3 regions of the Bradyrhizobium sp. WSM4873 genome follow, and region 3 is predicted to be linked to each of the others. Evidence: predicted binding sites of a transcription regulator. Region 3 holds the regulator's gene; each other region holds the start of a gene.

Region 1 (9,822 bases), on a different contig from region 3:
CCAGCGTGAGCTCCGCTGCGAGACGTTCTGCTTGGTCCGCCGCTCCTTGTCGATCTTCTAAGATCATTCCGCCCTGATGCTGGCATGTTGCATCGGTGACAAGCTCGAATTCATAGTACGGCATGAAAGCCTCTCTACAAGGCCCCGCTCAGAGCGTACCTGCGCTCCCCATCAGATGAATTATCGTATGTGAATGCGAAAGCTGGTTTGTGGAAGGATGCGGACCGACTTTCGACCAATGGCCATATCCGGTGACGCTGTGGCGGGCTGATGCTGTTCGCCGAAGTCCACAAAATCTGCGCCCTGGCTTGCGGGCCATCTGCGTACCACCATACCGAAGCCTTGGTTGCGAGACGCGAAAGGCAGTAGCTTTGGTGCGATCGAGGAACTTCGGAGCTTCAACAATATTCTGTCATGATCAACAAGGAGGGATCCGCATGCCGATGCAGACCGTGATGGACAGTACCGGCGACAGCCGTCACTTCTTCGATGCGGACGATGCAGGGGAAGTAGCCAAGGCGGAGCAGCGATTCCGCGAGCTGACGAACGTCGGCTTCACCGCCGCGGTCCGGACCGGTTCAGGTCAGGTGTCGCGGATCCGATCGTTCGACCCCACTGCGGAAGAAACTCTCTTCTTCCCCAGGCTGGTCGGCGGCTGAATCGCGAAGCCGTGCGGCTGTTCAGACGCTCGCGGCCGGGTGAACGCTCACGGATGAGAGCTGCAAAGGCGCTGTTCATTCGACACGGCGCCGAGAGCACTCCGGAAGGACGCGCGCTGCTGCTGCTGCTGCATTACCTCTCGCCTGTCCAACGGCGGCAATTCGCGGAAAAGGGTTATTTCGAGGTAATCGGCGGCGACACGGGCAACCACTATAGGATCTATGCGGGAGCGGCTGCGAATGTCTGCGAGATCGGCGAAAACGGCGGTCCAAGGATCGGCTTGTGTTTCCTGCCCGTTGGCGATCTTCCGATTGGAGACGTCATGCTGGCCCAGAAGATCGCGCTCGAAACGTGCGAGGGCAGCGCGCTCGCGGTAGCCCGAAAGTTCACTCCCAGCCGTTTCTTGTTCAGCCGGTCCCGCCCGCTTCGCTAGCCGCGCGGCGTCGTGTCAGTCAAGTTTGGGCGTGACGTCGCCTATTGGGCCTTCGCTTCCATGACGGGCTGCCGCTACATGCCCGTTCACCGGGGTAGACCGGAAGTCATCACATCGGGAGCAGGCCGACGCGATTGACCCATTCCGGACGTCTATGCTGGCTGAAATAGAGCCGCCATGGTTAGATTAGGGGTCGAACAGAAGCTTACTCTTCTCACTGCATTACTGTTTTCTTTGGCTGACCCTGAACTCATTGTCCAAGATAGCCAGGACGACGCGATGAAATTTCATCAAGCTAAGTTTGGAATGAGCCAATTGCCTGCAGACGAAGTGGGTCAAGATTTTCCATTGATAATCGCAACGATGCCGGCAAGCTCGCGGCAACGTGCCGTAGCAGTCGGTGTCATCGTCCTTTTGATGGTGGCGGCGGCAGTTATGGCACCATACGCGAACATACAGGTCCGCCGAATTGACTCATTCATCCCGGTTTTGCAAACCGTCTTAGCCGTTGCCGATCTCCTCACGGCAATTTTTCTGTTCGCTCAATTTTCTATCCAACCGCAACGCGCGTTGCTTGCGCTCGCGAGCGCTTACATATTCAGCGGCTCATTTGCATTCCTGCAGACGCTCGCTTTTCCGGGCGGGTACGCGCCCGACGGTCTGATTGGTGACGGACCTAACACTCCAGCTTGGATTTACGTGCTTTGGCACAGCACGTTTACGGCGGCTGTCCTTGTCTATGCAATCTCCAAAGACACCATCGGAAACAGCAAGTTTCCGGCCGGATCCAAAATGGCACCGATCATAGTTACTGTTGGTGGTGTCCTTGCGACGATTGCTGTACTCACTTGGATCGTATGCACAAAGACGGAATACCTGCCAAGCTTCTTCACTAATGACATCAGATTGCAGACGAAATTTGGGAATCAGGTCAACCTCGCGCTGTGGCTCTGGGGTGCTACCGCGACAGCGGTATTGCTGTTACGTAGACGTACGATCCTAGATTTGTGGTTGATCGTGACGTTGCTTGCCTACATGCCTAGCTTCTTGGTGGCAATCATCGGCAGCTCGATACGATTTACGATTGGTTGGTACGCAGCTAGATGCTTTGTTCTCGTTGCCAGTTGCATGTTGCTGAGCGTGCTGATCGTCGAAACAATCTTTCTCTATTCACGTCTCGCCAGTGCGATCATTTTACAAGGCCGCGAACGCGCCAACCGACTTTTGAGCATAGATGCTGTCACGGCGGCCATTGCCCACGAACTAAGGACGCCGTTGGCAGCGATATCGCTTAATGCCAACACCGCGCGGAGCCAACTTCGTTCGAAGCCTCCAGAGCTTGATCAAATGGACGATATACTCAGTGATATAGAAGGCGACAGCTTTCGCGCGAACGAAATCATTACGAGCATTCGCGAACTGTCAAAGAAAACGACTGATCGAAGCGCATCTACACGTATTGAGGATGCGGTTCGCTTAATACTTAGACTGTTGCATCATGAGCTTACAGTCCATGAAGTAGCTGTCACCACAGAATTTGAGAGTAGTCTCCCAGAGGTGCATCTAGATAGCACGCAATTGCAGCAAGTGCTCTTGAACCTCGTCAAGAACGCTGTAGACGCAATGCACTCCGTGCCTCCAGAAGCCCGACATCTGCGGCTCACAGCGAGTTTAAACGGCCAGTCGAGGATACTATTGTCGGTTGAGGACTCCGGGCCTGGAATTCCGGTTGAGGATCGCGAGCGCATATTCGATCCATTCTTTACGAAGAAGTCCGCTGGTATCGGCTTGGGCCTCGCCATCGCTTCTAGCTTGGTAGCGGGCTTCGGAGGCACATTGCGGCTCGCCAAGTCAGACTGCGCTGGTTCCGTTTTTCAGATCGAGATACCGGCCAGCGGGCAACACTCGGCCAAGTAGGTGCGATCTTTGGACTATCTGCGAAGTAGCGGCGGCATTCAACAGGTCCGCTCACCGGCGCATGGCGGACTGGATTTTCTCTCGTTGAGTTCTTCGTATTTTGACCCGAAGCTGGCGTTACGAATTGGCTTGCTGTCCTGCGGGTCACCGACATGGATGAAGTGCACCAGTTCCGGAGTGCTTACCGCTTGAATGCCGTTACCTGCCTCTGTCATCGCCGTGACGTGCCTCGAGGTGTCCGCGTCCCATGTCTTCCCCGGTGTGCGAAAACAGACGCCGATCTGAAACTCCGGCATGCTCTGTTTTCCTTCACATTCACGTACTGGGGCGGGTGGCGCGAATGATACAACACCAACGGGTTACACGTCAGCCTCCCAATTCGCGGGCGTTGGCGCGCATCTGGCCCTTAACTGAACATCCTCGAGCCCATTTCGCTGTCGGGTACTGGCGGTAAACCGGACCCAGGGCGGCGCTTGCCTAGACTGCCGCTTGTGACCCGGAACTGACTCCGGCTCCGTGGAGTTGCCATAATACCACTCCGCTGAGCTTTTCCGTGATTGACCATACCGGGATTGGGGTCGCAGACGTCGCGCGCTCCGCTGCGTTTTATGACGGCGCGCTCGGAGCTCTCGGTCTGGAAAGAGTGATGCAAATGCCAGAAGGTGCAGGGACAGACGGTATCGGATACGGCGAAGATTATCCAGTGTTTTGGATCGACCGTTTTCATCCGCATTCGGTCAAGCAACACACCGCCTTCGCTGCGAGAACAAGAGCCGAGGTAGATGCATTCCACAGCGCTGCGCTTAGAGCGGGCGGAACTGACAACGGCGCGCCGGGGCTGCGTCGCCCTGGCTATTACGCCGCCTTCGCTCTTGATCCCGACGGAAATAACATTGAAGCTGTCTATCGCGGCGAGTGATCCATAACGATCCCGCACGTCCGCTCCCGGCCCATCGCTTCCCTTGGCGTGGTGCAGCTTTATATCAGATCACAGGGGTAGACCGGAAGTTCGCACCGGAGCGCCAAACGGACGCCAATGACCCGAATGTTTGGTCCGGCCGCGCGTTGCAAGAGGTTCGGCAACCTGGCAGATGCGGTCTTGCATCAATGTATCCGGCCTCTGATTGGAGCGTGTTGTGCTCCGGGCCATCATGGATATCAGCGCGCAGTCGAGCTAATTAGCGGACAGGCCTCGAACGGGCCATTCGGGTCACCAGTGTTCGCATGCGCCGGGAAGACCGATCCTCCATCGTTGTCTCATTCCTCTCGCAGACCTCGGCGGGTAAGGGATGTTGGTTTCGTCATCGATCGCACCTCACCTCGTGTGCTGTTCCCTAGTTCGTGCCTGGCGGTCGTTCCTTTGTCCCTGCCTGCGCGCGCAGACGCGCCGCGCGCAAGGGCCGTCAAGGCCGGCCGTCGTGCTGTCCTGACGTCTTGCTCTACCGCGGTCAGGCCGCGCCTTGACGGCCCCGAGCACGGTGCGAGGATCAGGCAGCTCGGGACGCCGTCTCCTCCGTGTTGACGCACTCGAAGGCGCGTCCCTTGTTGAGAACCGCCCAGGCGATCCGGGCGAGCTTGTTGGCGAGCGCAATCGCCAGCACGTTGTGGTGCAATCGTTTCTTCGCGGCTTCGATCCAAGATTTGAGGCCATAGCGCTCCCAACCCTTGACCTTGACCAGCACAACCCACGCGGCCTGCACAAACAGTGCGCGCAGGTAGCGATTGCTGCGCCTTGATATCTTGCCGAGGATCGTGCGGTCGCCGGTCGATATCTGCTTCGGCACCAGTCCAAGCCAGGCGCCGAAGTCGCGGCCTTTCGAGAACACGTCTCCAGTGCCGATCGCAGCCACCATCGCGCTCGAGATGATCGGGCCAATGCCAGGCACCGTCATCAGTCGCTCGCAGCCTTTGTCTTGACGGGCCAATGCTTCGATCTCGCTGGAGAGGTCCTCGATACGCTCATCCAGCCGGCGCCAGTCGCCCGCCAGATCTTCGATGATGCGCAACATGCGAGGCGAGAGCCCATCGGTGCGCGTCGCGAGGATACCCGGCAACTCGGACCGCAGGGAGCGCAGGCCTTGCCGCACGGCGATGCCCCGCTCCAGCAGGAACGCACGGATCTGATTGATGACGCCGGTGCGCTGACCGACTAATCGCTCGCGCACGCGGTGCAGCGCCTGCAGGTCGAGCTGGTCGGCGGTCTTGGTTGCGACGAACTTCATGGTCGGGCGTTGGACCGCCTCGGCGATGGCTTCCGCATCTCGGAAGTCATTCTTCTGTCCCTTCGAATATCCGACGTCTCCCGGCACGCTGGTGTATCGGTTTCAACGATCCGGGTATGGGAATCCCGGGGACTTCTGTCTCCGGCCTACACGGCTTCGGGCAGACGAGCCTATCGGCAGTCGGACGTCGTGACCGCGATCGCCATCAAGCGCATGCGAATGGTGGAGGGAATGAAGATCCCCGAGATCAAGACCACGCTTGCGTCCATGCCGTGCGAAGACGGCGAAGAAACGTCCGTGGAGGAAAACGAAACGCAGTTCGAATTTGGCGCCGAGCTGCGGCTGACCTTGCCCCGCGGGTTTAATCCGGTTTGAAGTTCGTTCTGGCCCACGACAAGGACCAGAGCATGAAGCGCAGCCGCTTTTCGGAAGAGCAGATCATCGGGATCTTGAAGGAGCATGAGGCCGGCGTGTCGGTCGCCGATCTGTGCCTCAAGCATGGCCTCAGCGACGCCAGCGTCTACAAATGGAAGGCCAAGTTCGGCCATGAACGTTGTCGAGGGAAAGATTGCCCTGCTGACGCGAGACGGCTTTGCAGCCGAACTCTCTCGTCTAGGCTGTAACTTCAAACGGACTTGGCTTGGAGGACTGCTTCATGGGCATTGTCTTGTGTCGTATTGCCCGCTTCTGCTTCGGCGGTCTTGCTGCGACACATGCAGTTCCCGGACGCTCTTCTTCACCGCGTGCCCCTGTGTGGAAGGCTCGTCAAACACCCGCAATCCGACTCACTCCCCTTCAAATCCTTCTCTATCCGCCGACAAAGCAGGAAGAACAAATGAGGTCTGAGAGACGCGTCTGAAAATGGACGAGGTGCCGAACGATCTGAGCACGTTCCTGCGTTAGCTCTCGCCAATTAGCGTTGCCTCGCCTCGACGTGCTGAGAGCTATCGGATCATCATCAAGCGGAGCGATACCTCCAATTCCCGACCGCTGCCTTAGGTCCCAACGCATCGCAATCTTGGAACGAAGTCAGCCGACGATTCGCATCTGAACCGGCACCAGATCGGCGTTCCTTTACCTTCTCGAATTTAAGGTCAACGCGGCAGAGGAATTGAACTGGTCGGCGACATTAGGTCGAGAGACGTACAAACTCACTCAGAAGAAGGTCGGGTGCTCGGCGGCAAACTCGAATAGGTGATCTGGGTAAGCCCCATAGAGATCCCGCGCGACGAGCCGATTTTCCGGTTACAAACCCTTGTCCCCCCGGAAATCAGTCCTATTTCAGCTGCGCCCGCGTTGGCACTCGCGGGCAATGATTGCTAGCAACGTCAAATCATCAGCCAGTGTAAACGCTTAGGAGATCTCATGGAATTTCGTCCGCTTCACGACCGCGTCGTGGTCAGGCGCATCGACGCAGAGGAAAAGACCGCTGGCGGCATTATCATTCCGGACACTGCGAAGGAAAAGCCTTCCCAAGGTGAAGTCATCGCAGTCGGCCCCGGTGGCCGCGACGAGAGCGGCAAGCTGATCCCGATCGACGTCCTGGTCGGCGACCGCATCCTGTTCGGCAAGTGGTCAGGCACCGAGGTCAAGATCGACGGCCAGGAGCTGTTGATCATGAAGGAGAGCGACATCATGGGCGTTCTCACTGACGCGTCCGCCAAGAAGAAGGCCGCTTAAACCATCGCTCGCACCGCTCATCCTGAGGGGCGCCTGCTGGGCGTCGCCAAGGGTGAGACCAAGTAAAATTTTCAGGAAACCCACATGTCAGCCAAAGAAGTCAAGTTCGGCGTTGACGCGCGCGACAGGATGCTGCGCGGCGTCGAAATTCTCAACAACGCGGTGAAGGTGACGCTGGGCCCCAAGGGCCGCAACGTCGTGCTCGACAAGTCGTTCGGCGCTCCCCGCATCACCAAGGACGGCGTCACCGTCGCCAAGGAGATCGAGCTCGAGGACAAGTTCGAGAACATGGGCGCGCAGATGGTGCGCGAAGTCGCCTCCAAGTCCGCTAACGCGGCCGGCGACGGCACCACCACCGCCACCGTTCTGGCGGCTGCGATCGTTCGTGAAGGCGCCAAGTCGGTTGCCGCCGGCATGAACCCGATGGACCTCAAGCGCGGCATCGACCTGGCGGTGGAAGCCGTGGTCGCCGACCTCGTCAAGAACTCCAAGAAGGTCACCTCGAACGAGGAAATCGCCCAGGTCGGCACCATCTCCGCCAACGGCGACGCGGAGATCGGCAAGTTCCTCTCCGACGCCATGAAGAAGGTCGGCAACGAGGGCGTCATCACCGTCGAGGAAGCCAAGTCGCTCGAGACCGAACTCGAGGTCGTCGAAGGCATGCAGTTCGACCGTGGCTACATCTCGCCCTACTTCGTCACCAACGCGGACAAGATGCGCGTTGAAATGGAAGATGCCTATGTCCTCATCAACGAAAAGAAGCTCTCTCAATTGAATGAACTGCTTCCGCTGCTGGAAGCCGTAGTGCAGAGCGGCAAGCCGCTCGTGATTATCGCGGAAGACGTCGAAGGCGAAGCCCTCGCCACCCTCGTCGTGAACCGTCTGCGTGGCGGCCTGAAGGTCGCTGCCGTCAAGGCTCCGGGCTTCGGCGATCGCCGCAAGGCCATGCTGCAGGACATCGCGATCCTGACCGGTGGCCAGGCGATCTCGGAAGATCTCGGCATCAAGCTCGAGAACGTCACGCTCAACATGCTCGGTCGCGCCAAGAAGGTGATGATCGACAAGGAGAACACCACGATCGTCAACGGCGCCGGCAAGAAGGCCGACATCGAAGCGCGCGTGGCGCAGATCAAGGCGCAGATCGAGGAGACCACCTCGGACTACGACCGTGAGAAGCTCCAGGAGCGTCTTGCCAAGCTCGCTGGCGGCGTCGCGGTGATCCGCGTCGGCGGCGCGACCGAGGTCGAGGTGAAGGAGCGCAAGGATCGCGTTGATGACGCGATGCATGCGACCCGCGCGGCTGTGGAAGAGGGTATCGTCCCGGGCGGCGGCGTCGCCCTGCTCCGTGCTTCCGAGCAGCTCAGGGGGCTGCGCACCAAGAACGACGATCAAAAGACCGGCGTCGAGATCGTGCGCAAGGCACTGTCGGCTCCCGCCCGCCAGATCGCGATCAACGCCGGTGAAGACGGTTCCGTCATCGTTGGCAAGATCCTGGAGAAGGAGCAGTACGCCTATGGCTTCGACTCGCAGACGGGCGAGTATGGCAACCTGGTCACCAAGGGCATTATCGACCCGACCAAGGTCGTGCGCACCGCGATCCAGAACGCTGCCTCCGTGGCGGCGCTGCTGATCACTACCGAGGCCATGGTCGCCGAGCTGCCGAAGAAGAACACCGGCGCGCCCCCAATGCCTCCGGGCGGCGGCATGGGCGGCATGGACTTCTGATCCAACTTTCTCTGAAGTGAAATCCCCGGCAGAAAAATGCCGGGGTCTTTTTTTGCTTGCGCTTTTTCAAGTTCGTTACTCTGCCAGTATGAACAGACCATACCGAACGACGTTGCGTGCCCCGATGACAAGCAAGTGCCGGAGATAGGAATCGCCTTGCTTCGTTATGCGGCCGAGCCGGTCTTTCCCGCCGGTGGAGGTCAAGTTAGGCGCCAGGCCCAGCCAAGCCGCGAACTCTCGCCCGGAGCGGAACATGGTCGGGTCCGGCACGGTCGCGGCGAGGGCCGTGGCCGTTATGGGACCGATGCCGGGAATCGAGGACAGCAACTTCGCCATCGGATTTACTCTCTGAATGTCAGCCAGCTCACGCTCGATGGCCTCGGCCTGCCGGTCCAATTCCTTCAGTTGGTTCACAAGAACAGTCACTGCGATGCGGGCATGGGTCGGTAGCGTCAGCTCCTCATCGTTCAGCAAGTCCACCAGACCATCCACTCTTTGCCGGCCTTGCCCGATACCGAATTCAGCAAAATGAGCTCGGCTCCGGTCTCAGCCAAGGCTTGATCTTGGGGGGCCTGAGGTCGTCAGAGATGTAGTCGGTCGAAGGAGGGTATGGCGCAACAGTCGGCGAGACGGGGCCGGAAGAACCAGGTGTACTCATCGTGCCCAGAGCACGCGTTTATGATTTGGTTTCGGTCCGCGAACTCCCATACGGGCCCGCAGCTTCATCGCTGCACCATCAGAGGCCGGACAGATGGCAGCATCCGACTACGCGCCGATCTTCTTCAAAAATCGCTTGCATCTCGCGGGGCGTCCACAGATGAGTACGTGGCCTAATTTTCAAGCCAATTGACTTCATCTTGTCCCTCTCACGGCCTACGAGCCGCCTAATTTTTGCTCGTTTCAGGCTTGCACAAATTTATCAAACATTCGCGAGGAGAAGGGCGGATGAGCGGTAACACCGATCTCGAAAGCAAAGTCGTCGCTGCGATGCGACAATATCGCGAGGCCCTCACACGGGTGGAACATCTGGAACGAGAGGATTCCGACGCGCATCGAGCACTGACGCGCACGCTCGTCGATTTGCGTCATGCCATGCGAGGCGAAGCGGCGCCGAATCTCAAGGACAGCCTATTCGAGACCGGCGCGACAGTCGTTGCGCGGTCTGACGAAGCGCGAAACGCCCTG
Region 2 (9,822 bases), on a different contig from region 3:
CACCGCCGTTCCTGTTTCGCATCTTCCTGTTCCAGCCGTTCAACATCCCGTCCGGCTCGATGACGCCGACGCTGGTCGTCGGCGACTACGTCTTCGCCGCAAAATATGCCTATGGCTATGGCCGCTATTCGCTTCCTTTCGCGCCGTCATGGATCTCCGGGCGTGTCCGGGCCACTGAGCCGGAGCATGGCGACGTCGTCGTGTTCCGGACGCCAAAGGACACCTCGGTCGACTACGTCAAGCGCGTGGTCGGGCTGCCCGGTGATCGCATCCAGATGCGGCAGGGCCAACTTATCCTCAACGACCGCCCGGTGACGCGCGTTGCCCTGAAGGCGGTGGTTGCCGGCTCCACCTGCGGCGCGGATGACGGCGCGAAGGCCAAGCGCTGGCGCGAGACGCTGCCGAACGGCGCTTCCTACATCACGCAAGACTGCGTCGACAACGGCTACTACGACAACACCGACGTCTACACGGTGCCGCCAGGCCATTTCTTCGTGCTCGGTGATAACAGAGACAACTCGAGCGACAGCCGCGTGATGTCGTCGATCGGATTCGTGCCGATGGACAATCTGGTCGGCAAGGTGACGCGGATATTCTGGTCGCTCGACCAAGAGGGCGAGCCGCATATGGAGCGGCTGGGGAAGGTGTGGTGAGTCCCACGGTCATTCCGGGGCGCGCCCACTTTGGCGCGAGCCCGGAATCCATTGATCCACGATCTCAGGTCGCAATTCGCGGATACAGATCAATCCACTCGGGATTTTGTTCTTCGATAAGCCGAATTTTCCACTCCCGCCGCCACTTCTTCAACTTCTTCTCGCGTTCGATGGCGGTGATGGGGTCATCATAAATCTCGAACCATACCAGCCTATCGATGGCGTACCGCTTGCTGAAGCCCGCCACGACCTTGCTCGTATGCTCGTGAATGCGGCGGACAATGTCGTTCGTCACGCCGATGTAGAGCGTGCCGTATTTCTGGCTGGCGAGGAGGTAGACGTAGTAGGTCATGAGCAAGTGGCGAAATGGATTCCGGGCTCGGCGCTTTGCGCCGCCCCGGAAAGACCAATCTACCATTTTGACGTGTAACATCAAAAAACAAAAACCCCGGCATCGCTGCCGGGGTTTCGCATTTTGTCGTTTGCCGGAATGGCTGGATCAGAAGTCCATGCCGCCCATGCCGCCGCCCGGGGGCATCGCCGGACCGGCGCCGCCCTTCTTGGGCAGCTCGGCGACCATGGCTTCCGTGGTGATCAAGAGAGCCGCAACCGAGGCTGCGTTCTGGATCGCGGTACGGACCACCTTGGTCGGGTCGATGATACCCTTCTTGACGAGGTCGACATATTCGCCGGTTTGGGAGTCGAAGCCGTAGGCGTACGACTTGTTCTCGAGGACCTTGCCGACGATCACGGAGCCGTCTTCACCGGCGTTGATCGCGATCTGGCGAGCGGGCGCGGAGAGCGCCTTGCGCACGATCTCGACGCCGGTCTTCTGGTCGTCGTTCTTGGTGCGCAGGCCCTTGAGCTGCTCGGAGGCACGGAGCAGGGCGACGCCGCCGCCCGGGACGATGCCTTCTTCCACAGCCGCGCGGGTCGCATGCATCGCGTCATCAACGCGATCCTTGCGCTCCTTCACCTCGACCTCGGTCGCGCCGCCGACGCGGATCACCGCGACGCCGCCAGCGAGCTTGGCAAGACGCTCCTGGAGCTTCTCACGGTCGTAGTCCGAGGTGGTCTCCTCGATCTGCGCCTTGATCTGCGCCACGCGCGCTTCGATGTCGGCCTTCTTGCCGGCGCCGTTGACGATCGTGGTGTTCTCCTTGTCGATCATCACCTTCTTGGCGCGACCGAGCATGTTGAGCGTGACGTTCTCGAGCTTGATGCCGAGATCTTCCGAGATCGCCTGGCCGCCGGTCAGGATCGCGATGTCCTGCAGCATGGCCTTGCGGCGATCGCCGAAGCCCGGAGCCTTGACGGCCGCGACCTTCAGGCCGCCACGGAGACGGTTCACGACCAAGGTCGCAAGCGCTTCGCCTTCGACGTCCTCGGCGACGATGACCAGCGGCTTGCCGGTCTGCACCACGGCCTCGAGCAGCGGCAGCAGCTCGTTCAGCGAGGAGAGCTTCTTCTCGTTGATCAGGATGTAGGCGTCGTCCATCTCAACGCGCATCTTGTCGGCGTTGGTGACGAAGTAGGGCGAGATGTAGCCGCGGTCGAACTGCATGCCCTCGACGACGTCGAGCTCGGTCTCGAGCGACTTGGCTTCCTCGACGGTGATGACACCCTCGTTGCCGACCTTCTTCATGGCGTCGGCGAGGAACTTGCCGATCTCCGCGTCACCGTTGGCCGAGATGGTGCCGACCTGGGCAATCTCGTCATTCGAGGTGACCTTCTTGGAGTTCTTGACGAGGTCCGCAACGACGGCTTCGACCGCGAGGTCGATACCGCGCTTCAGATCCATCGGGTTCATGCCGGCGGCAACCGACTTGGCGCCTTCGCGCACGATCGCCTGGGCCAGCACGGTGGCGGTGGTGGTGCCGTCGCCGGCCGCGTCAGCGGACTTGGAAGCGACTTCGCGCACCATCTGCGCGCCCATGTTCTCGAACTTGTCCTCGAGCTCGATCTCCTTGGCGACGGTGACGCCGTCCTTGGTGATGCGGGGAGCGCCGAACGACTTGTCGAGCACGACGTTGCGGCCCTTCGGACCGAGCGTGACCTTCACCGCGTTGGCGAGGATGTCGACGCCGCGAAGCATCTTGTCGCGCGCATCGACGGAGAATTTGACTTCTTTAGCTGCCATCTGGATTTTTTCCTTAGGTGTTTAACTGGATAAGAGAGGGGCTCTTAGGCCGCCTTCTTCTTGGAAGCGGGGACGTCGAGGACGCCCATGATGTCGCTTTCCTTCATGATCAGCAGGTCGACGTTGTCGATCTTGACCTCGGTGCCGGACCACTTGCCGAACAGCACGCGGTCGCCGACCTTCAGGTCGATCGGGATCAGCTTGCCAGCTTCGTCGCGGCCACCCGGGCCGACAGCGACGATCTCCCCCTGCGAGGGCTTTTCCTTCGCCGTGTCGGGAATGATGATGCCGCCAGCGGTCTTCTCTTCTGCGTCGATGCGCTTGACCACGACGCGGTCGTGAAGCGGACGGAAATTCATGCAGTTCTCCTAAGCTTTTGCACGAGTTGGGAATTTTGGATTGTTAGCAGTCTGTGCCGGCGAGTGCTAGCACAGGCACAGCTGAGATAAGGCAGGATTTTGGCGGGAGCAAGGGCTTGTAGCAGAAAAATAGCACTCGGAGGCGCCGCCTGCCAAAATCTCTTTCCATCGTTAATCGCCGCCAGCGCCCGTATTAGCACGGAGCCGCATCTGCTGCTAACGCATTGAATTTCAACAGCTTGTTAAACTTTTAGGCTTGAGATGGATTGTCAGTTTGCGTCACATTTCACTCATGTGAGCGCATCTCCACCGGGTGGCTCGTAGGGCGCGTACCGGAAAGCCATCCCTTGAATATGCGCTCCTGCAAAGGAGGTTGGCATGGTCTCGCGAGTTGGGGTTGTTTCCGACGACTTCCGGAAACAGGTGCTGGGTTACGGGCTGACGACGGCCGAAATTCTCTACCGGATGCCGGATCATCGCTCGCTGCTCCAGACCTATGTCTGGCAGAACTACGACATGTTTCCGAAATTTCCCGCGCTGACGGATTTCCTGGCGTTCTGGCAGAAGAAGCTCGACGGTCCGCTATTCTCGGTCACGGTCGCGCATTCCAAGCTGATCAAGCCGGCCGAGCTGCGCGCGGTGGACGGCGTGTTCCGGCTGCATTGAAGGCGAGCGCGGTGCTGTAGGGTGGGTTAGCGTCAGCGTAACCCTGCATGCTGCAACGGTTGCGGAAAGAAGTGGGTACGTTAGCGCTAACCCACCCTGCGATTTCGCATTCTGTGCTAGCCTCTCCCCATAACGACAGGGGAGACCGCCCATGGCCAAGAAAGCAAAATCGCGTAGCGCATCGCAGGCGGCGGTGAAGAAGCGAAGCGGGGCCAAACCCGCCGCACGGTCCTCGGCGCGCAAGGCGGTGAAGGCGAAAGCCCCCACGACAACGGCAAAGTCATCCGTCAAGAAACCGGCGCGTCCCAAGCAGCGCATCGCCATCAGCCATCACCGCGAGGAAGACTTCAAGGCCGACGGCCTGCGCACCTACGCGAAGTATCGCGATCTCGGCATCGCCGCCGCGAGCCACGGGCTCGCGCAGGCGCACGTGATCCGGCTGCAAGGCCCCTGCAATCCGGACGAGGTGTCGAAGCTGCACTTCCACGACGTCGAATTCCAGATGGTGTACGTGCTCAAGGGCTGGGTGAAGACCTATATGGACGGAGAGGGCGAGACGCTGATGAAAGAAGGCAGCGCCTGGACCCAACCGCCGAAGATCAAGCACATGATCCTGGACTATTCGGACGACGTCGAGCTGCTGGAGGTGATCCTGCCGGCGGAGTTCAGGACAGTAGAGTTGAAGGCTTAGGCGAAGCGGAGATCAGCCACCGCCGTGGCAATAGCGTTTCCACATCGCGCGATAGGCATCGTCAACCGCTTGCGCGTATGAGACGGGATTGCCGGCGGCCGCAGCCCTGATCTGTCCGGGCAGTTCGCCGCGCAACTTATCGAGGTCGCCGATCTGGGCCCCACGGCTGGCTGCGATCTCGACATAGGCCTCATCGCTTTCCGCGATCCAGTCCGGCAGGCCCAGCGCGGCGAGGATGGAGCCGGCAGCACGGCTCGGCAGGCTGTGACCGAGCTTCGCCACTACCGGCACGCCCATCTGCAAGGCTTCCCAAGTGCTGACGCCGCCATTCTGCGGGAATGGGTCGAGGCCAATATCGACGCGATTGAACGCTGCCAGATGTTCGTCTCGCGACGTGGCTCCGAGCAGATCGACGCGTTCGGCCGGCAACCGGCAAGCCGCAAACCGCGCCAGCAGATTGTCGCGGACCAGCTGAGCGTCCAGCGCAGTATCCTTGATCAGCAGTCGCGAACCCGGCACCCGCTCGAGAATCCTTGACCAGACTCCCACCGCCTCGTTCGAAATCTTGCTGATGCGGTTGAAGACACCGAATGTGATGAAGCCGTTCGCAATCGCCGGCGTCGGCGCCCGCGCAATCCCGGCCGGCAGCGGCGCCAGCGTCACAAAGCACGGCAGGTCGACGATGGTCTCTGCAAACAGATGCCGAACCGCGACAGGAATCGCGACCGGGTCCGAGAACAGACAATCGATCGTTGGCAGCCCGGTGCCGGTGCCGTGGCCCCAGCCATGCACCTGAACTGGTGCCGGCTTGCGCGCAAACACACCGAGGCGGTTTCCGCTGGTATGGCCGGACAGATCGATCAGGATATCGACGCCATCGGCGCGGATCTGGGCGGCGAGGCGATCATCGGACCATTGCGAGGCGTCGCGCCAGCGATCGGCGATCCCCTGAAATTCGCGGGTCGTCGCATCCGTTTTCGGTGAACACGCGTAACACACGATCTCGAACTGTGCCCGATCATGGTGCTGCAGGACCGGCTTGAAAATGAACGCCGCCGAATGTGTGTGAAAATCCGAAGAGACATAACCCAGCACCAGACGGCGATCCGGATCGCGGCTGTTCTCATGCGGCCCCGCCGTTGCTGAAGCGATCTTCGCACCGATCTGCTCCCACCATAGACGCCGCGCTTGCTGATGCTGCGCGACGCTGGCGTCGGCCATGAAATCGAGGGTGAATATCTTGCTGGAGATCGTGCTCTGATCAGGCTCGATGTCGAGAGCTCTGTCGAAACTGGCGAGGGCTTCGTCGACCCGGCCAAGTGCCGCGAGACATTGGCCGAGCAGGCTGTGGGCCTGAGAGAAGCCGGGATCGATCGCGAGAGCCTTCTCGCAATCGGACAATGCTTCGGCAACTTGCCGGGTCAGGAGCAAGATACTGGCCCGCCACAGCCACCCATTCGCGTCGCCGGGTGCAAGCTCGATTGCTCGATTGCAATCCGCCATGGCTTCGTCGAATCGCTGAAGCTCCCGCAAAGCAACGGCGCGGGTCGACAGCGCCGAGGCATAGTCGGGCTTGATCGATAGCGCGCGGTTTAAGCTTGCGATGGCCTCGTCATAGGCGCGCAGACGGCAGAGCGCCCAACCCCGGCCGTTATGGGCTTCGGAAAGTCCTCCGTCGATTGCGAGCGCCTTGTCGTAGCTATCGAGGGCGTCCTGGTAAAGTTCAAGAGCCGCGCTCGCGTTGCCGAGATTGGACAGGGCCAAGGCGTAGTTGGGTCGCAAGGCGAGGGCTTTTCGATAGCTCTCGCGGGCCTCATTGTGACGTTTTAGCCCGTTGAGCGCGACACCCAGGCTCATATGAGCTTCGGCAGATCGCGGATCCACGGCGACCGCTCGGCTCAGCAGAACCTGGGCTTGCTGATAGTTTTTGGCTTCAGACTCCAAGGCGCCCAGCAAATGCAGCGCGATGAATTGATTGGGCGCGAGCTCCAGGAGTTCGCGATAGGCCGTCTTGGCCTCGGGGAGAAGTCCCGCCTTGTGCAGCTGGAGGGCGCGCGCGAGCAACGGCCCGACCTCGGCTTTCTGCCGTTTCTGAAGCCGGGCATTTTGAAATGCCCGCTGGCCTGCGCTGTTGCTCATGAATCAAGTCCACCCGAATCTCCTGACGAGATTAACATGGAAGGATTGTCCGGATTGCGCTGCGCCCCATCGGAGCGCCGAGGACGCCAGCCTCACACAAGCTTCACGTCAGCACCCCCACCACTGCTCCCATCAGACACGTCGTCAGCGTCCCCGACACGATCGACTTCAGGCCCAGCGCGTTGATTTCCTCGAGGCGGATCGACCCGTTACCGCTCGAGATAGCCCAGTTCCGCGCTCATGACCTTGCGAGCATATTCGCTGAAGGCATCGATCAACCGGGCGCGCGCGGCGTAAGGTGGATAGAGCAATGCGATCGTAATGGGGACAGCCGGGTTGAACGGGCGCGTGATCAGAGCCGCGCCAGAGCTTTCGTCATGCGCGGCAATCGGGTTGATAATGCTGATGCCGAGGCCCGCGGCGACCAGGGCACAGACCGATGCGCCGAGATCGGTCTCAGCAACGATGCGGCGCGTGACGCTGGCCTGCGCGAAGATCGTATCGATGCGATCGTAGAGTGGACTCCCCGTGGCGAAGGAGATGAAGGCCTCGTCGGCGAAATCGGCAGGGCGTAGCGTTTTCTTCTGCGCAAGACGATGCGCCTTCGGCATGATCGCGACGCAACGGGTCTTGAGCACCGGCTCGACATGCACCCCCGCAACCTCGCCGTAGAGCATTGCCAATCCGGTGTCGCAAAGCCCGGAACTGACCCAGTCGTGCACGGCGCTCGCCGTGCCGGATCGGATCGAGATCATCACGTGTGGATAGTCCACTTTGAAGCGTGCCGCGATGCGTGTCAGCAGGCCGCCGGCCAGGCGCGGCATCGCCGCAACGCTTAACCGGCCCATACCGAACGAGCGGATGCTGTCTGCGCTGGCCTCCAGCCCCGCCAAGCCGATGAAAGTCTTCTCGACCTCCTGGAAAAAGCGCGATCCGTCCACCGTCGGGCGGAGGCGGCCGCCACTGCGGTCGAACAGCGGGAATTGTGTGATCGCTTCCAGCTGTCCGATCAGGCGGCTGATCTGGGGCTGCGAGGTATGCATGCGCTGAGCCGCCTGCGTCATCGATCCCGTCACGAAGACCGCCCGAAAAGCCTCCACATGCTTCAGGCCCATGCGTCTGGTGGCCATATCAAATCCGTATAGGAGAGTATGAAACTGGAATTTCATCAGATCGAGCTTTTGGACGATAGTCCAGAGCACGGAGCTGTTCGCACGGAGCTGTCCTGGGGTTGCTCACCCGCCCCGTGGACGGCGTCACAGGCATTCGCGACAAGAGGGGACATATGAAAGCGACGATGATCAAGGCACTGGCCGCGGCGACCGTCGCTGGTGTTCTTCTTTCCAGCGAGGCCATGGCCCAGGGTGCGGGCAGGCTGGACAAGATCCGTGAGAGCGGTTCGATCACATTGGGGTACCCCGAGACCTCGGTGCCCTTCGCCTATCTCGACGGTAACCAGAAGCCGATCGGTTACACCGTGGAAATCTGTGAACGGGTGGTGCAGGCGATCAAGACGGCCCTCAAGCTCCCCAAGCTCGAGATTCGCTACAACCCCATAACCTCGGCGACACGTATTCAGCTGCTCGCCAACGGCACGATCGATCTCGAATGCGGCAACACGACCAATAATGTCGAGCGGCATAAACTCGTTGCCTTCGCTCCCACCACCTTCGTTGCGCAGGTCGTCCTTGTCGCGCGCAAGGATGGCGGGGTCGATGTCAACGACCCGGCTTCGTTTCGCGGCAAGGCCATCGCCGCCCAGGCCGGCGGCCAGACTTTCAAGGTGATTACGCTGATCAACGCCAAGGACAATCTCGGCATCACGGTGGTGCCGGCGAAGGACACCGCCGAAACCTTCTTGTTGGTGTCGACGGGCCGGGTGGCCGGTACTGCCAACGATGACGGTCTCGCCTTTGCCACGGTCGCCTCGTCCAGAACGCCCGATGAATTCCTGATCGGCAGCAAGAGTCTCGAGACGGCGCCCTATGGTATCGTCCAACCCAAGGATGATCCTGCTTTCAAGAAGATGGTCGACGATGCCGTGATCGACCTGATGAAGAGCGGGCAGGTTGCGGCGCTCTACGACAAATATTTCAATTCACCGATCCCGCCGCATGGCCTCAACCTGAAATTCCCGATGAGCGCCGCCCTCAAGCGAGCGCTGGCCAACCCGACCGATTCCGGCGACCCGGCAGTCTACGAATGACGCGACAAGCGCTCTAGAGGTCTCGCAATGGCACATCAACACGGTTCAAGTCCGGCGGGCGCCGGGTTGCCACCCATCGACCTGCGCAGCGATACCGTCACCAAGCCGACCGAGGCGATGTATGCCCGCATGGCCTCGGCGCCGCTCGGCGATGACGGGCTGGACGGTGACCCCACGGTGCAGGAGCTGGAGGCCGTCGCAGCTGCGGCGTTGGGCAAGGACGCCGGCCTGTTTGTGCCGAGCTGTACCATGGCCAATCTGCTGGCGACGCTGGCGCAGTCGCAACGCAGCGAACAGATCGTGCTGGAATCGAACGCCCATATGTACACCTCGGAACGAGGGGCGGCGACGTTTACGGGGCAGTTCTACCTCGCAATTTCAGGCACCGCCGGCGCAATGGACCTGAACTTGCTGGAGGATGCCCTGCAGGGCGAAGGGCTCAAGCTCGGGACCGCTCTTGTCGCAATGGAAACCTCACACAACAACGCGAGCGGCGCCGTATTGCCGCTGGATCATATGCAGGCCGTGCACGCCATGGCCTCGGCCCGCGGTGTCCCGGTGCATCTCGACGGCGCGCGGCTGTTCAACGCCGCCGTCGCCCTTGAAACGGCGCCGGCCGAAATTGCGAGACATTGCGACACGGTTTCTCTGTGTTTTTCGAAGGGCCTGAGCGCACCCGCCGGTGCCGTGCTCGCCGGGCCACGCGCAGTGATCGACAGCAGCCGCAGGTTTCGCCGCATGCTGGGAGGCACGCAGCGCCAGATCGGCGTCCTGGCCGCGGCCGGCCTGGAGGCGGTTCAGGTCATGGGGCCGCGTCTGGCGGAGGATCACCGGCGCGCGCGAGTCCTGAGTGATGCGCTGAACGGGATGCATCCAAAGCTCAGCGCGACAATCCCGCAGACGAATATCGTGCAGGTCGATGTTTCTCTGTCGGGGCGCGACAGCGCCGCCTGGTCGGAGGCTCTGGA
Region 3 (9,822 bases):
GCGGCAGGCCCGAGACGACCGCGGAGGCCGGCGCGCTCAGCACGTTCCACAGCGTGTCGCGCAGGCGATAGGCATCGCCCTGCACCACCTTGGCCTGCGGATAGCGGTCGCGCAGCAGGGCGCAGAAGCCCGGATTGTATTCGACGAGCACGAGACGCTTCTGGTCGACGCCGCGCTCGACCAGGGCCGAGGTGATGGCGCCGGTGCCGGGCCCGAGCTCGACCACCGGTGCGTCCGAATTGACATCGACGTAATGGGCCATGGTCCGGGCCAGCAGCTTGCCCGACGGCATCACCGCGCCCATGTGGAGGGGCTTTTCGATCCATGACCGGAGAAAACGCACCTCGTCATCGAGACGGGGCTTCTTCAACGCACGCGCGGACGATGGCAATGGCATGTCGGGACCGGCCGGGACCGCGGGACCGCGGCGTGTCAGAAAATGGTCATAAAGACGTATAGGCCGAAGAGGGCACGGTCAAGACGCGTCAACTCGCTCGATTACCGAAGAAATCCTTGACCTTGGTGAAGAAGCCCTCGGATTCCGGCTGGGTGTTGCCGGAGGAGAGCTTGTCGAACTCGGCCAGCAATTCCTGCTGCTTCTTGGTGAGGTTCTGCGGGGTCTCGACCACGACCTGAACGTACATGTCGCCCATCTGGCGCGAGCGCAGCACCGGCATGCCTTTTGATGCAATGCGGAATCGGCGGCTGGACTGGGTGCCCGCGGGGACCTTCACCTTGGTCTTGCCCTTGTCGATGGTCGGCACCTCGAATTCGCCACCAAGCGCCGCCGTTACCATCGAGATCGGCACACGACAATGCAGATCGGCGCCGTCGCGCTGGAAGAACTGGTGCTGGGCCAGCGACAGGAAGATGTAGAGGTCGCCGGGCGGTCCGCCGCGGACCCCGGCCTCGCCTTCGCCGGCGAGCCTGATCCTGGTGCCGTCCTCGACTCCAGGGGGAATGTTGACCGAAAGATTCCGCTCACGGGTGACCCGTCCCTGACCCGAGCAGGACGGGCAGGCGTCCTCGATCATCTGGCCGCGCCCCTGGCAGCCCGGACAGGTGCGCTCCAGCGTGAAGAAGCCCTGCGACTGCCTTACGCGCCCGGCGCCGCCGCAGGTCGAGCAGGTCTTCGGCTTGGTGCCGGCCTTGGCCCCGATGCCCGAACAGGCCTCGCAGGTGACCGAGACCGGAATCTCGATCTGCGCGGTCTTGCCGCCAAAAGCTTCCTCGAGCGTGATTTCCATGTTGTAGCGCAGGTCGGCGCCGCGCTCGCGGCCGCCACGGCCGCCGCGCTGTCCGGCCATGCCGAACAGATCTTCGAAAATGTCGGAAAAGGAGGAGGCGAAGCCCGCACCGAAACCGGCACCACCGCCGCCGCCCTGCTCGAAGGCGGCATGGCCGTAACGGTCATAGGCGGCGCGCTTGTCCTTGTCTTTCAGGACCTCGTAGGCCTCGTTGATTTCCTTGAATTTGACTTCGCTGGTGTCGTCCCCGGGATTGCGGTCGGGGTGAAACTTCATCGCCAGCTTGCGGAACGACGATTTCAGGACGGAATCGTCGGCATCGCGTTCGACTTCGAGGGTTTCGTAATAGCAGCGCTTGGTGGACGTGGACATGATGAGCTCGGTCTATCCGATCGCGATTCAAGTCGGAGCGAAGCAACGTCGCCATGCGACGATATAGGCAGCCTTCCGCCTCGCGGCAGAGGATTGCACGGCAGCATTCAGAATAACGGCTGGGAATTGATCGATGGTAACGGCGCCGATTTTATCAGTGCCGATTTTCACAGTGGCTTGGCTCGTCGAGCCCGACACGATGGCCTCCCCCGCGAGGGAGGAGGCCGTTGGCGCGTGTGGGGTCCAAGCCGTCCGCATCATCACCCTCGCGGGGTTCAGGCGGACTTCTTGTTGGTCTTGTCGTCGTCGACTTCGGTAAATTCCGCGTCGACGACGTCGTCCTTGGCCGCATCCTTCTTGGCGTCGGCCTCGGCCTGCTGCTTGTACATGGCCTCGCCGAGCTTCATCGAAGCCTGGGCCAACGTTTGGGTCTTGGCCTTGATCGCCTCGGCATCGTCGCCCTTCAGCGCTTCCTTGAGGTCGCTGACGGCATCCTCGATGGCGCGGCGCTCGGTCTCTGCGACCTTCGAACCGTGCTCGGCCAGCGCCTTCTCGGTCGAATGCACCAGTCCATCCGCGTCGTTCTTGGCGGTCACGGCCTCGCGGCGCTTCTTGTCCGCCTCGGCATTGGCCTCTGCGTCCTTGACCATCTTCTCGATGTCGGCTTCCGACAGACCGCCGGAGGCCTGGATGCGGATCTGCTGCTCCTTGGACGTGGCCTTGTCCTTCGCCGAGACGTTGACGATGCCGTTGGCGTCGATGTCGAAGGTCACCTCGATCTGCGGCATGCCGCGCGGGGCCGGCGGAATGCCCATCAGGTCGAACTGGCCGAGCATCTTGTTGTCGGCCGCCATTTCACGCTCGCCCTGGAAGACGCGGATGGTGACCGCGTTCTGGCTGTCCTCGGCGGTCGAGAACACCTGGCTCTTCTTGGTCGGGATCGTGGTGTTGCGGTCGATGATGCGGGTGAACACGCCGCCCAGCGTCTCGATGCCCAGCGACAGCGGGGTCACGTCGAGCAGCAGCACGTCCTTGACGTCGCCCTGAAGCACGCCGGCCTGGATCGCGGCGCCGATCGCCACGACTTCGTCCGGGTTGACACCCTTGTGCGGCTCCTTGCCGAACAGCTGCTTCACGACTTCCTGGACCTTCGGCATGCGCGACATGCCGCCGACCAGCACCACTTCGCCGATCTCTGCGGCGGTGAGGCCGGCATCCTTCAGCGCCTTGCGGCAGGGCTCGACGGTCTTCTGGACAAGGTCATCGACCAGCGCCTCGAACTTGGCGCGGGTGAGCTTCATCGTCAGATGCTTCGGGCCGGTCTGGTCCGCGGTGATGAAGGGCAGGTTGATCTCGGTCTGCGTCGTCGACGACAGCTCGATCTTGGCCTTTTCGGCGGCTTCCTTCAGGCGCTGCAACGCGAGCTTGTCGTTGCGCAGGTTGATGCCCTGCTCCTTCTGGAATTCGTCGGCCAGATAGCCAACCAAGCGCATGTCGAAGTCTTCGCCGCCGAGGAAGGTGTCGCCGTTGGTCGACTTCACCTCGAACACGCCGTCGCCGATTTCGAGAATCGAGATATCGAACGTGCCGCCGCCGAGATCGTACACGGCGATCGTGCCGGCCTTGGTCTTGTCGAGGCCGTAGGCGAGCGCGGCCGCGGTCGGCTCGTTGATGATGCGCAGCACTTCAAGGCCCGCGATCTTGCCGGCGTCCTTGGTTGCCTGGCGCTGGGCGTCGTTGAAGTAGGCGGGCACGGTGATGACGGCCTGGTCGACCTTCTGGCCGAGATGGGCTTCCGCGGTCTCCTTCATCTTCTGCAAGATGAACGCCGAGACCTGCGAGGGCGAGTAGGTCTGGCCGTCGGCCTCGACCCAGGCGTCGCCGTTGGAAGCCTTCACGATCTTGTACGGAACGAGCTTCTTGTCCTTCTCGACCGTCGGGTCGTCGTAGCGGCGGCCGATCAGGCGCTTCACTGCGAAGAACGTGCGCTCGGGATTGGTGACGGCCTGGCGCTTGGCCGGCTGGCCGACGAGGCGCTCACCGTCGTCCGTCACGGCGACGATCGAAGGCGTCGTGCGCATGCCTTCGGAATTCTCGATGACTTTGGCGTTCTTGCCATCCATTACGGCGACGCACGAATTCGTGGTGCCGAGGTCGATCCCGATGACCTTTCCCATGGTCCTATATCCTTGTTTTTGCGGCAGGCTGGCTGGGCCCAGAAGGCACCCGAACCGAAACCCCCTAAGATCAAACATTCGCGATATTGCGATGGTTGGGGGTCATATAGGAGGGGGGGAGGTGCCTGCAAGGACCGAACGCAAGTTTCGGCCGTGAAAACATTGGGTTTTGGAAGAACATATCCGGGCTGAACCGCCCTTGCGGGTGAGGAAATATTAACAGGTCCGGCGATCGGCCGGCATGCGCTACCGCATTCCGCCCGCTCTGTTGCGGCCAGACCAAAACCGCTAAAAGGCGGGCAGCCGGCCGGGCTCGTCCTCGGGCTGCCTCGCGCGACAAAGCGGCCGGCCGGCCACCATCGAACGGCCTCAATGTGAACCAATCAGAGTGCCCATGAAGCTGATCCGCCCCCTCGCCGCGCTCGCCCTCCTCGTCGCCTCTGCGCTCCCGGCTCTGGCTGCCGACGCCGTTTTCCCACCTGGCTTGCGCCTCGGCATGGTGCCATTGGTCGGCCTCAGCACGGCCAAGACCTTTCCCGGCTTCGAGAGCGAGGACGGCGGCGTCAAGGTGCTGATCACAGAACTGCCGCCGGCGGCCTATGGCGAGGTCGTGAGCGCCTTCAACTCCAATCCGGCCGGAGCCAACGGCGTCAAGCAGGACAAGATCGAGACGCCCGCGGGCCTTGCCTATTTCACCACCGAGAGCGGCAAGGCCGGCGAGACGCCGGTGCGGCGCTATTCGATGATCGTGCCGGGCGCCGGCTTCTCCGGCTATGTCGCGGTGCAGATTCCGGAGAATGCGAGCAAGATCTACACCGACGAGGCGGTGCGGCAGATGTTCGCGAGCGTCGTCACCCGCAAGCAGGTCTCGGTCGAAGAGCAGATCGCGCTGATGCCGTTCAAGATCACCGATCTCGCCGACTTCAAGGACGTTCGCACGCTGGCGCCGGGCTCGAGCATCATCCTGGCCGACGGCGACGAAAGCTCCGGCTATGAATCGAAGCCGTTCATCATCCTCGGCGTGATTGGCGCCACCCCGCAAGCCGCCGACGACCGCGCCCGCTTCGCCCAGGAGGCGGCGCTCCAGATCCCCGGCGTGCGGGAGTCGCGCGTCACCATGTCCGAGCCGATCCGCATCAGCGGCCAGCAGGGTTTCGAGACCCGGATCGACGGCGTCAGCGGCAAGGACAAGACGCCGGTGACTGTGGTGCAGTGGATCCGCTTCAGCAGCGGCGGCGCCTCGCTGCGCATCATCGCCAGCGCCCCGCGCGAGCAATGGCCGGTCGCCTTCACCCGCTTCCGCGCGGTCCGCGACGGCATCCAGCCGAAGGGCTAGCAGCATCTGCGCATGAGATGCGCTCCCTCCCCCGCTTGCGGGGGAGGGCTGGGGAGAGCTGGGGAGAGGGTGTCCCCGCACAGGGACACTCCCCCAGAGAATAGAGCCCTCACCCGCCGCGCTCTACGAGCGCAGCGACCTCTCCCGCAAGCGGGAGAGGTGCACCGAACCCGCGGCTCAAGCCCAACCACTCACCAAAGCCGGCTGCATTTTCGGGCTTCTGTTCGTATACGAACGGAACTAGGCTCCCGTTCCGTTGAGTTCATCCTGGAGGGAGGCGAATGATGCTGGATCGGCGACAAGTCTTGGCGGCGCTCGGGACGAGCGCGCTCGTGGCGCTCGCGCCAACCGCGATTCTGGCGGCCACATCGATCAAGCCGGACGATGCATCCGCGCTGCTCGTGATCGACGTGCAGAACTGCTTCCTGCCCGGCGGCAGCCTTGCCGTGAAGGAAGGCGAGCAGGTGGTGCCCGTCATCAACAAGATCTCGAAAGCGTTTTCGAACGTGGTGATGACGCAGGACTGGCACACGCAAGGCCATGTTTCCTTTGCGTCAGTCCACGCCGGCAAGAAGCCGTTCGAGACCGTCGATCTTCCCTACGGCAAGCAGGTGCTGTGGCCCGACCATTGCGTGCAGGGCACCGACGGCGCCGCGCTGTCGAAAGACCTTGCGATCCCGCACGCCGAGCTCATCATCCGCAAGGGTTTTCACAAGGATGTCGACAGCTATTCGGCCTTCCTCGAAGCCGACGGCAAGACCTCGACCGGACTTGCCGGTTATCTGAAGGCGCGCAAGATCAAGCGCGTCTTCGTAGTCGGGCTGGCGACGGATTTTTGCGTCGCCTGGACCGCGCTCGACGCACGCAAAGCGGGCTTCGAGGTCTATGTGGTGGAAGACGCCTGCCGCGGCATCGACAATCAGGGTTCGCTCGCAAAGGCCTGGGCCGACATGGCCAAGGCCGGCGTGAAGCGGATTCAGTCCGCGGATATCGCGGCGAGCGCGTAGGCAACGCCGAGAGCAGCCAATCCCTCATCCTGAGGAGCGCGCTTCTTCGCGCGCGTCTCGAAGGATGAAGGCCTCGCTGCGACGGCCGGGCCTGCATGGTTCGAGACGGCGCTGACGCGCCTCCTCACCATGAGGATCGGTTAGTTGGCCGCGCCGTTCGGCTCGTTGCTGTTGGCGGGCGCGGCCTTGGCGCCGCCCTTGGCGACACCGACCAAGGCGGGACGCAGCACGCGCTCGCCGATGGTGTAGCCGGCCTGCATGACCTGCACGACGGTGCCCGCGGGCACCGACGCATCGGGCACCTCGAACATCGCCTGCTGGAAGTTCGGATCGAACTTCTGGCCCAAGGGGTCGAATTTCTTCACGCCATGTTTTTCCAGCGCGCTGAGCAGCGAGCGCTCCGTCAGCTCGACGCCCTCGATCAGCGAGGCGAGGCCTGCATCGGCCGCCGCGCGGGCCTCGGCCGGAACGGCATCGAGCGCGCGCTGGAGGTTGTCGGCAATGTCGAGCACGTCGCGGGCAAAGCCCGTGACGCCGTAGAGCTTGGAGTCCGCGACCTCCTTGGCGGTGCGCTTGCGCAAATTTTCCATCTCGGCCAGCGTCCGCAGCATGCGGTCGCGCGCCTCGGCGGCTTCCTTCTGCAGGAGCTCGACCGAGCCGGGCTCGGGATCATCGGGCATGATGTAGGGTTTTGACACCACGGGCTCGCCGGCCGCAGCACTCGTGTCTTCGGGTTGCCGGTCTCGATCGGTCATCGGCTCTCTTTTCGCATTCGTCTCAGGGGTTTTCTGGCCCGCATATCGTGCTTCGGGCGCGGAAAATCAAGCGCCCGTGATCGGGGGAGACGCCGGTCAGCCCCCCAGGAGCCGGCTGACGATGCGGGCAGCGTAGTCCACGGTCGGGATCACGCGGGCATAATTCAGCCGCGTCGGCCCGATCACGCCCAAAACGCCGACGATATGGCCGGCAGCGTCCCGATAAGGCGAGATGATGGTGGACGAGCCCGACAGCGAGAACAGCTTGTTCTCACTGCCTATGAAGATCCGCACGCCTTCCGCGGTCTCGGCCCGCCCGAGCAGGTCGATCACGCCGCGCTTGGTCTCGAGATCGTCGAACAGCAGGCGAACGCGCTCGAGATCCTCCAGCGCATGCAAATCCTCGAGCAGATTGGCGTGGCCGCGGACGATGAGCTGGCGGTCCTCGTTCTCACCGCCGGACCAGCTGGCAATCCCGGCCGAGATCACCTTGTGCGTCAGCTGATCGAGCTCGGTGCGCGCCTCTCCGAGCGCGGTCTCGAGCTCGAGCCGCGCCTCGGCCAGGGTCCGGCCCCGGATCCGCGCATTGAGGAAGTTGCCGGCTTCGGTCAACGCCGAGGATGGAACTCCCGGCGGCAGCGTCAAGACGCGGTTTTCGACCTGCCCGTCCTCGCCGACCAGGATCACCAATGCCTTTTCCGGTTCCAAGCGGACGAATTCGATATGTTTCAGCCGCGCGTTGGATTTCGGCGTCAGCACGACGGCGGCGGCGCGGGTCAGGCCGGAGAGCCGCGTCAATGCCTCCTCGAGCGCGGCCTCCACCGATTGCGCGTGGCCCACGGAGGTCAACTGGCTCTGGATCGCCTGCCGTTCACCGTCGTTGAGGTCGCCGACCTGCATCAGGGCATCGACGAAGAACCGCAGGCCGAGTTCCGTCGGCAGCCGGCCGGCCGAGGTGTGCGGCGCGTAGATCAGGCCGAGCTGTTCCAGGTCGGCCATGACGTTGCGGACCGAAGCGGGCGACAGCGGCATGGCGATCAGGCGCGAAATATTGCGCGAGCCCACCGGCTCCCCGGTCGCGAGGTAGCTTTCGACGATTTGACGAAAGATGTCGCGGGAACGCTCGTTGAGCTGGGCGAGGCCCGCGCGCGGCGCGATCAGATGGATCGGATCGTGATGGGCCACAGACGGTAACTCCTCTCGGCTGCTTGTAATTTGTCTATCCGGGGGGCTTCTGACAAGCGTGGCGTTCGCGGATTGGAAATCGGGGGTGAATAAGGCCTCGATCTTCCCCCTTGCCGCCCACCCTCACCCCCCCTACAAGCACCGCCAACAGCCCTTTTCCGAGAGTTTTGGAGGATTTCCCATGCGGCCAAGCCGCCGTGCGCCCGATGAATTGCGCCCCGTGACGCTGGAGCGTGGCGTGGTCAAATATGCGGAAGGCTCGTGCCTGGTGAAGTTCGGCGACACCCATGTGCTGGTCACCGCCACGCTGGAAGACCGCCTGCCGCCATGGCTGAAGGGCCAGGGCCGCGGCTGGGTCACCGCCGAATACGGCATGCTGCCGCGCGCGACCTCGGAACGCACCCGCCGCGAGGCCTCCGCCGGAAAACAGAGCGGCCGCACCGTCGAAATTCAGCGCCTGATCGGCCGCTCGCTTCGCACCATCATCAATCTCGAAGCGCTCGGCGAGCGCCAGATCACGGTCGATTGCGACGTGCTCCAGGCCGACGGCGGCACTCGCACGGCCTCGATCACCGGTGCCTGGGTCGCGCTCGCCGATTGCGTCAGCTGGATGAAGGCGCGCAACATGGTCAAAGCCAATGTGTTGCGCGACAACGTCGCCGCGATCTCCTGCGGCATCTACAAGGGCGCGCCCGTGCTCGACCTCGACTATGCCGAGGACTCCGAAGCCGATACCGACGCCAATTTCGTCATGACGGGCGATGGCCGCATCATCGAGGTCCAGGGCACCGCGGAACGCGAGCCGTTCACCGAAGCCGAGTTCCTGGCGTTGATGGCGCTGGCGCGCAAGGGCGTGGCGCGTCTGGTGGACTTGCAGAAACTGGCGGTAGCGTAGTCAATAGGCCGATGCATCGCCGAATCACCGGAAAGCTGGTCATCGCGACCCATAATCCCGGCAAGCTCGCCGAGATGAAGGAGCTGCTCGCGCCTTACGGCATCGATGCCGTGTCGGCCGGCGAGCTCGGCCTTGCCGAGCCGGAAGAAACCGGAAACGATTTCCGCAGCAATGCCGCGATCAAGGCGGTTGCGGCAGCGCAGGCCACCAAGCTGCCGTCCTTCGCCGATGATTCCGGCATCGTGGTCGACGCGCTCGACGGGGCGCCCGGCATCTACTCGGCGCGCTGGGCCGGTCCGAACAAGGATTTTGCCGCGGCAATGGCGCAGATCGAGCGTCTGCTGCAGGAGCGCGGCGCGACCACGCCCGCCAAGCGCAAGGCGCATTTCGTTTCCGCGCTCTGCGTTGCATGGCCCGACCATCATCTCGAAGAGGTCGAGGCGCGCGTCGACGGCACGCTGGTGTGGCCGCCGCGCGGCACCGCCGGCTTCGGCTACGACCCGATGTTTTTGCCCGACGGCCACAGCCGCACCTTCGGCGAGATGGAGAGCATCGAGAAGCACGGCCTGCCGCCGCTCGGTCTCGGCCTGTCGCATCGTGCCCGCGCCTTCGTGAAACTGGCGGAGATCTGCCTTGAGCCGCGCTAGAGCGTTTTCGAGCGAAGTGGATACCGGTTCGCGCCAGGAAAACGCGTCAAAACAAGAATCCGAAGCCTTCGGCGTCTACGTGCACTGGCCGTTCTGCCTGTCGAAGTGCCCCTATTGCGACTTCAACAGCCATGTCCGCCACGCCGCGATCGACGAGGCGCGTTTTGCGTCAGCATTCGCGCGTGAGATCGAAACGACCGC

The links. The regulator HrcA, encoded in region 3, represses chaperone genes, less so after heat shock. The targets are predictions, from matches to a motif close to GTTAGCACTCNCNNNNNGNGAGTGCTAAC.
Region 1: a site for HrcA is predicted at 6,528-6,556, ahead of AC0L21_RS34875 (co-chaperone GroES). Genes of this name have one in related genera too.
Region 2: a site for HrcA is predicted at 3,195-3,223, ahead of AC0L21_RS05230 (co-chaperone GroES). Genes of this name have one in related genera too.

What each region holds. Positions count from the first base shown of each region.
Region 1 is NZ_JBVVPS010000047.1:27,565-37,386, reverse strand. Features, by position in the region: gene AC0L21_RS34920 (DUF6894 family protein) at 1-124, opposite strand, end outside; gene AC0L21_RS34915 (hypothetical protein) at 438-659, shown strand; gene AC0L21_RS34910 (hypothetical protein) at 713-1,093, shown strand; gene AC0L21_RS34905 (MASE4 domain-containing protein) at 1,373-3,010, shown strand; gene AC0L21_RS34900 (hypothetical protein) at 3,049-3,306, opposite strand; gene AC0L21_RS34895 (VOC family protein) at 3,564-3,929, shown strand; partial or broken gene AC0L21_RS34890 (IS110 family RNA-guided transposase) at 4,498-5,301, opposite strand; gene AC0L21_RS34885 (MerR family transcriptional regulator) at 5,242-5,607, shown strand; partial or broken gene AC0L21_RS34880 (transposase) at 5,640-5,825, shown strand; gene AC0L21_RS34875 (co-chaperone GroES) at 6,598-6,912, shown strand; gene groL (chaperonin GroEL) at 6,997-8,637, shown strand; partial or broken gene AC0L21_RS34865 (transposase) at 8,737-9,174, opposite strand; gene AC0L21_RS34860 (hypothetical protein) at 9,583-9,822, shown strand, end outside.
Region 2 is NZ_JBVVPS010000002.1:237,976-247,797, reverse strand. Features, by position in the region: gene lepB (signal peptidase I) at 1-653, shown strand, start outside; gene AC0L21_RS05240 (GIY-YIG nuclease family protein) at 718-1,005, opposite strand; gene groL (chaperonin GroEL) at 1,153-2,793, opposite strand; gene AC0L21_RS05230 (co-chaperone GroES) at 2,838-3,152, opposite strand; gene AC0L21_RS05225 (usg protein) at 3,531-3,818, shown strand; gene AC0L21_RS05220 (cupin domain-containing protein) at 3,970-4,509, shown strand; gene AC0L21_RS05215 (O-linked N-acetylglucosamine transferase, SPINDLY family protein) at 4,522-6,648, opposite strand; gene AC0L21_RS05210 (LysR substrate-binding domain-containing protein) at 6,858-7,778, opposite strand; gene AC0L21_RS05205 (amino acid ABC transporter substrate-binding protein) at 7,934-8,854, shown strand; gene AC0L21_RS05200 (threonine aldolase family protein) at 8,882-9,822, shown strand, end outside.
Region 3 is NZ_JBVVPS010000020.1:68,888-78,709, reverse strand. Features, by position in the region: gene AC0L21_RS24485 (class I SAM-dependent methyltransferase) at 1-397, opposite strand, end outside; gene dnaJ (molecular chaperone DnaJ) at 486-1,619, opposite strand; gene dnaK (molecular chaperone DnaK) at 1,895-3,796, opposite strand; gene AC0L21_RS24470 (hypothetical protein) at 4,191-5,132, shown strand; gene pncA (bifunctional nicotinamidase/pyrazinamidase) at 5,417-6,139, shown strand; gene grpE (nucleotide exchange factor GrpE) at 6,280-6,894, opposite strand; gene hrcA (heat-inducible transcriptional repressor HrcA) at 6,991-8,079, opposite strand; gene rph (ribonuclease PH) at 8,261-8,974, shown strand; gene rdgB (RdgB/HAM1 family non-canonical purine NTP pyrophosphatase) at 8,986-9,621, shown strand; gene hemW (radical SAM family heme chaperone HemW) at 9,638-9,822, shown strand, end outside.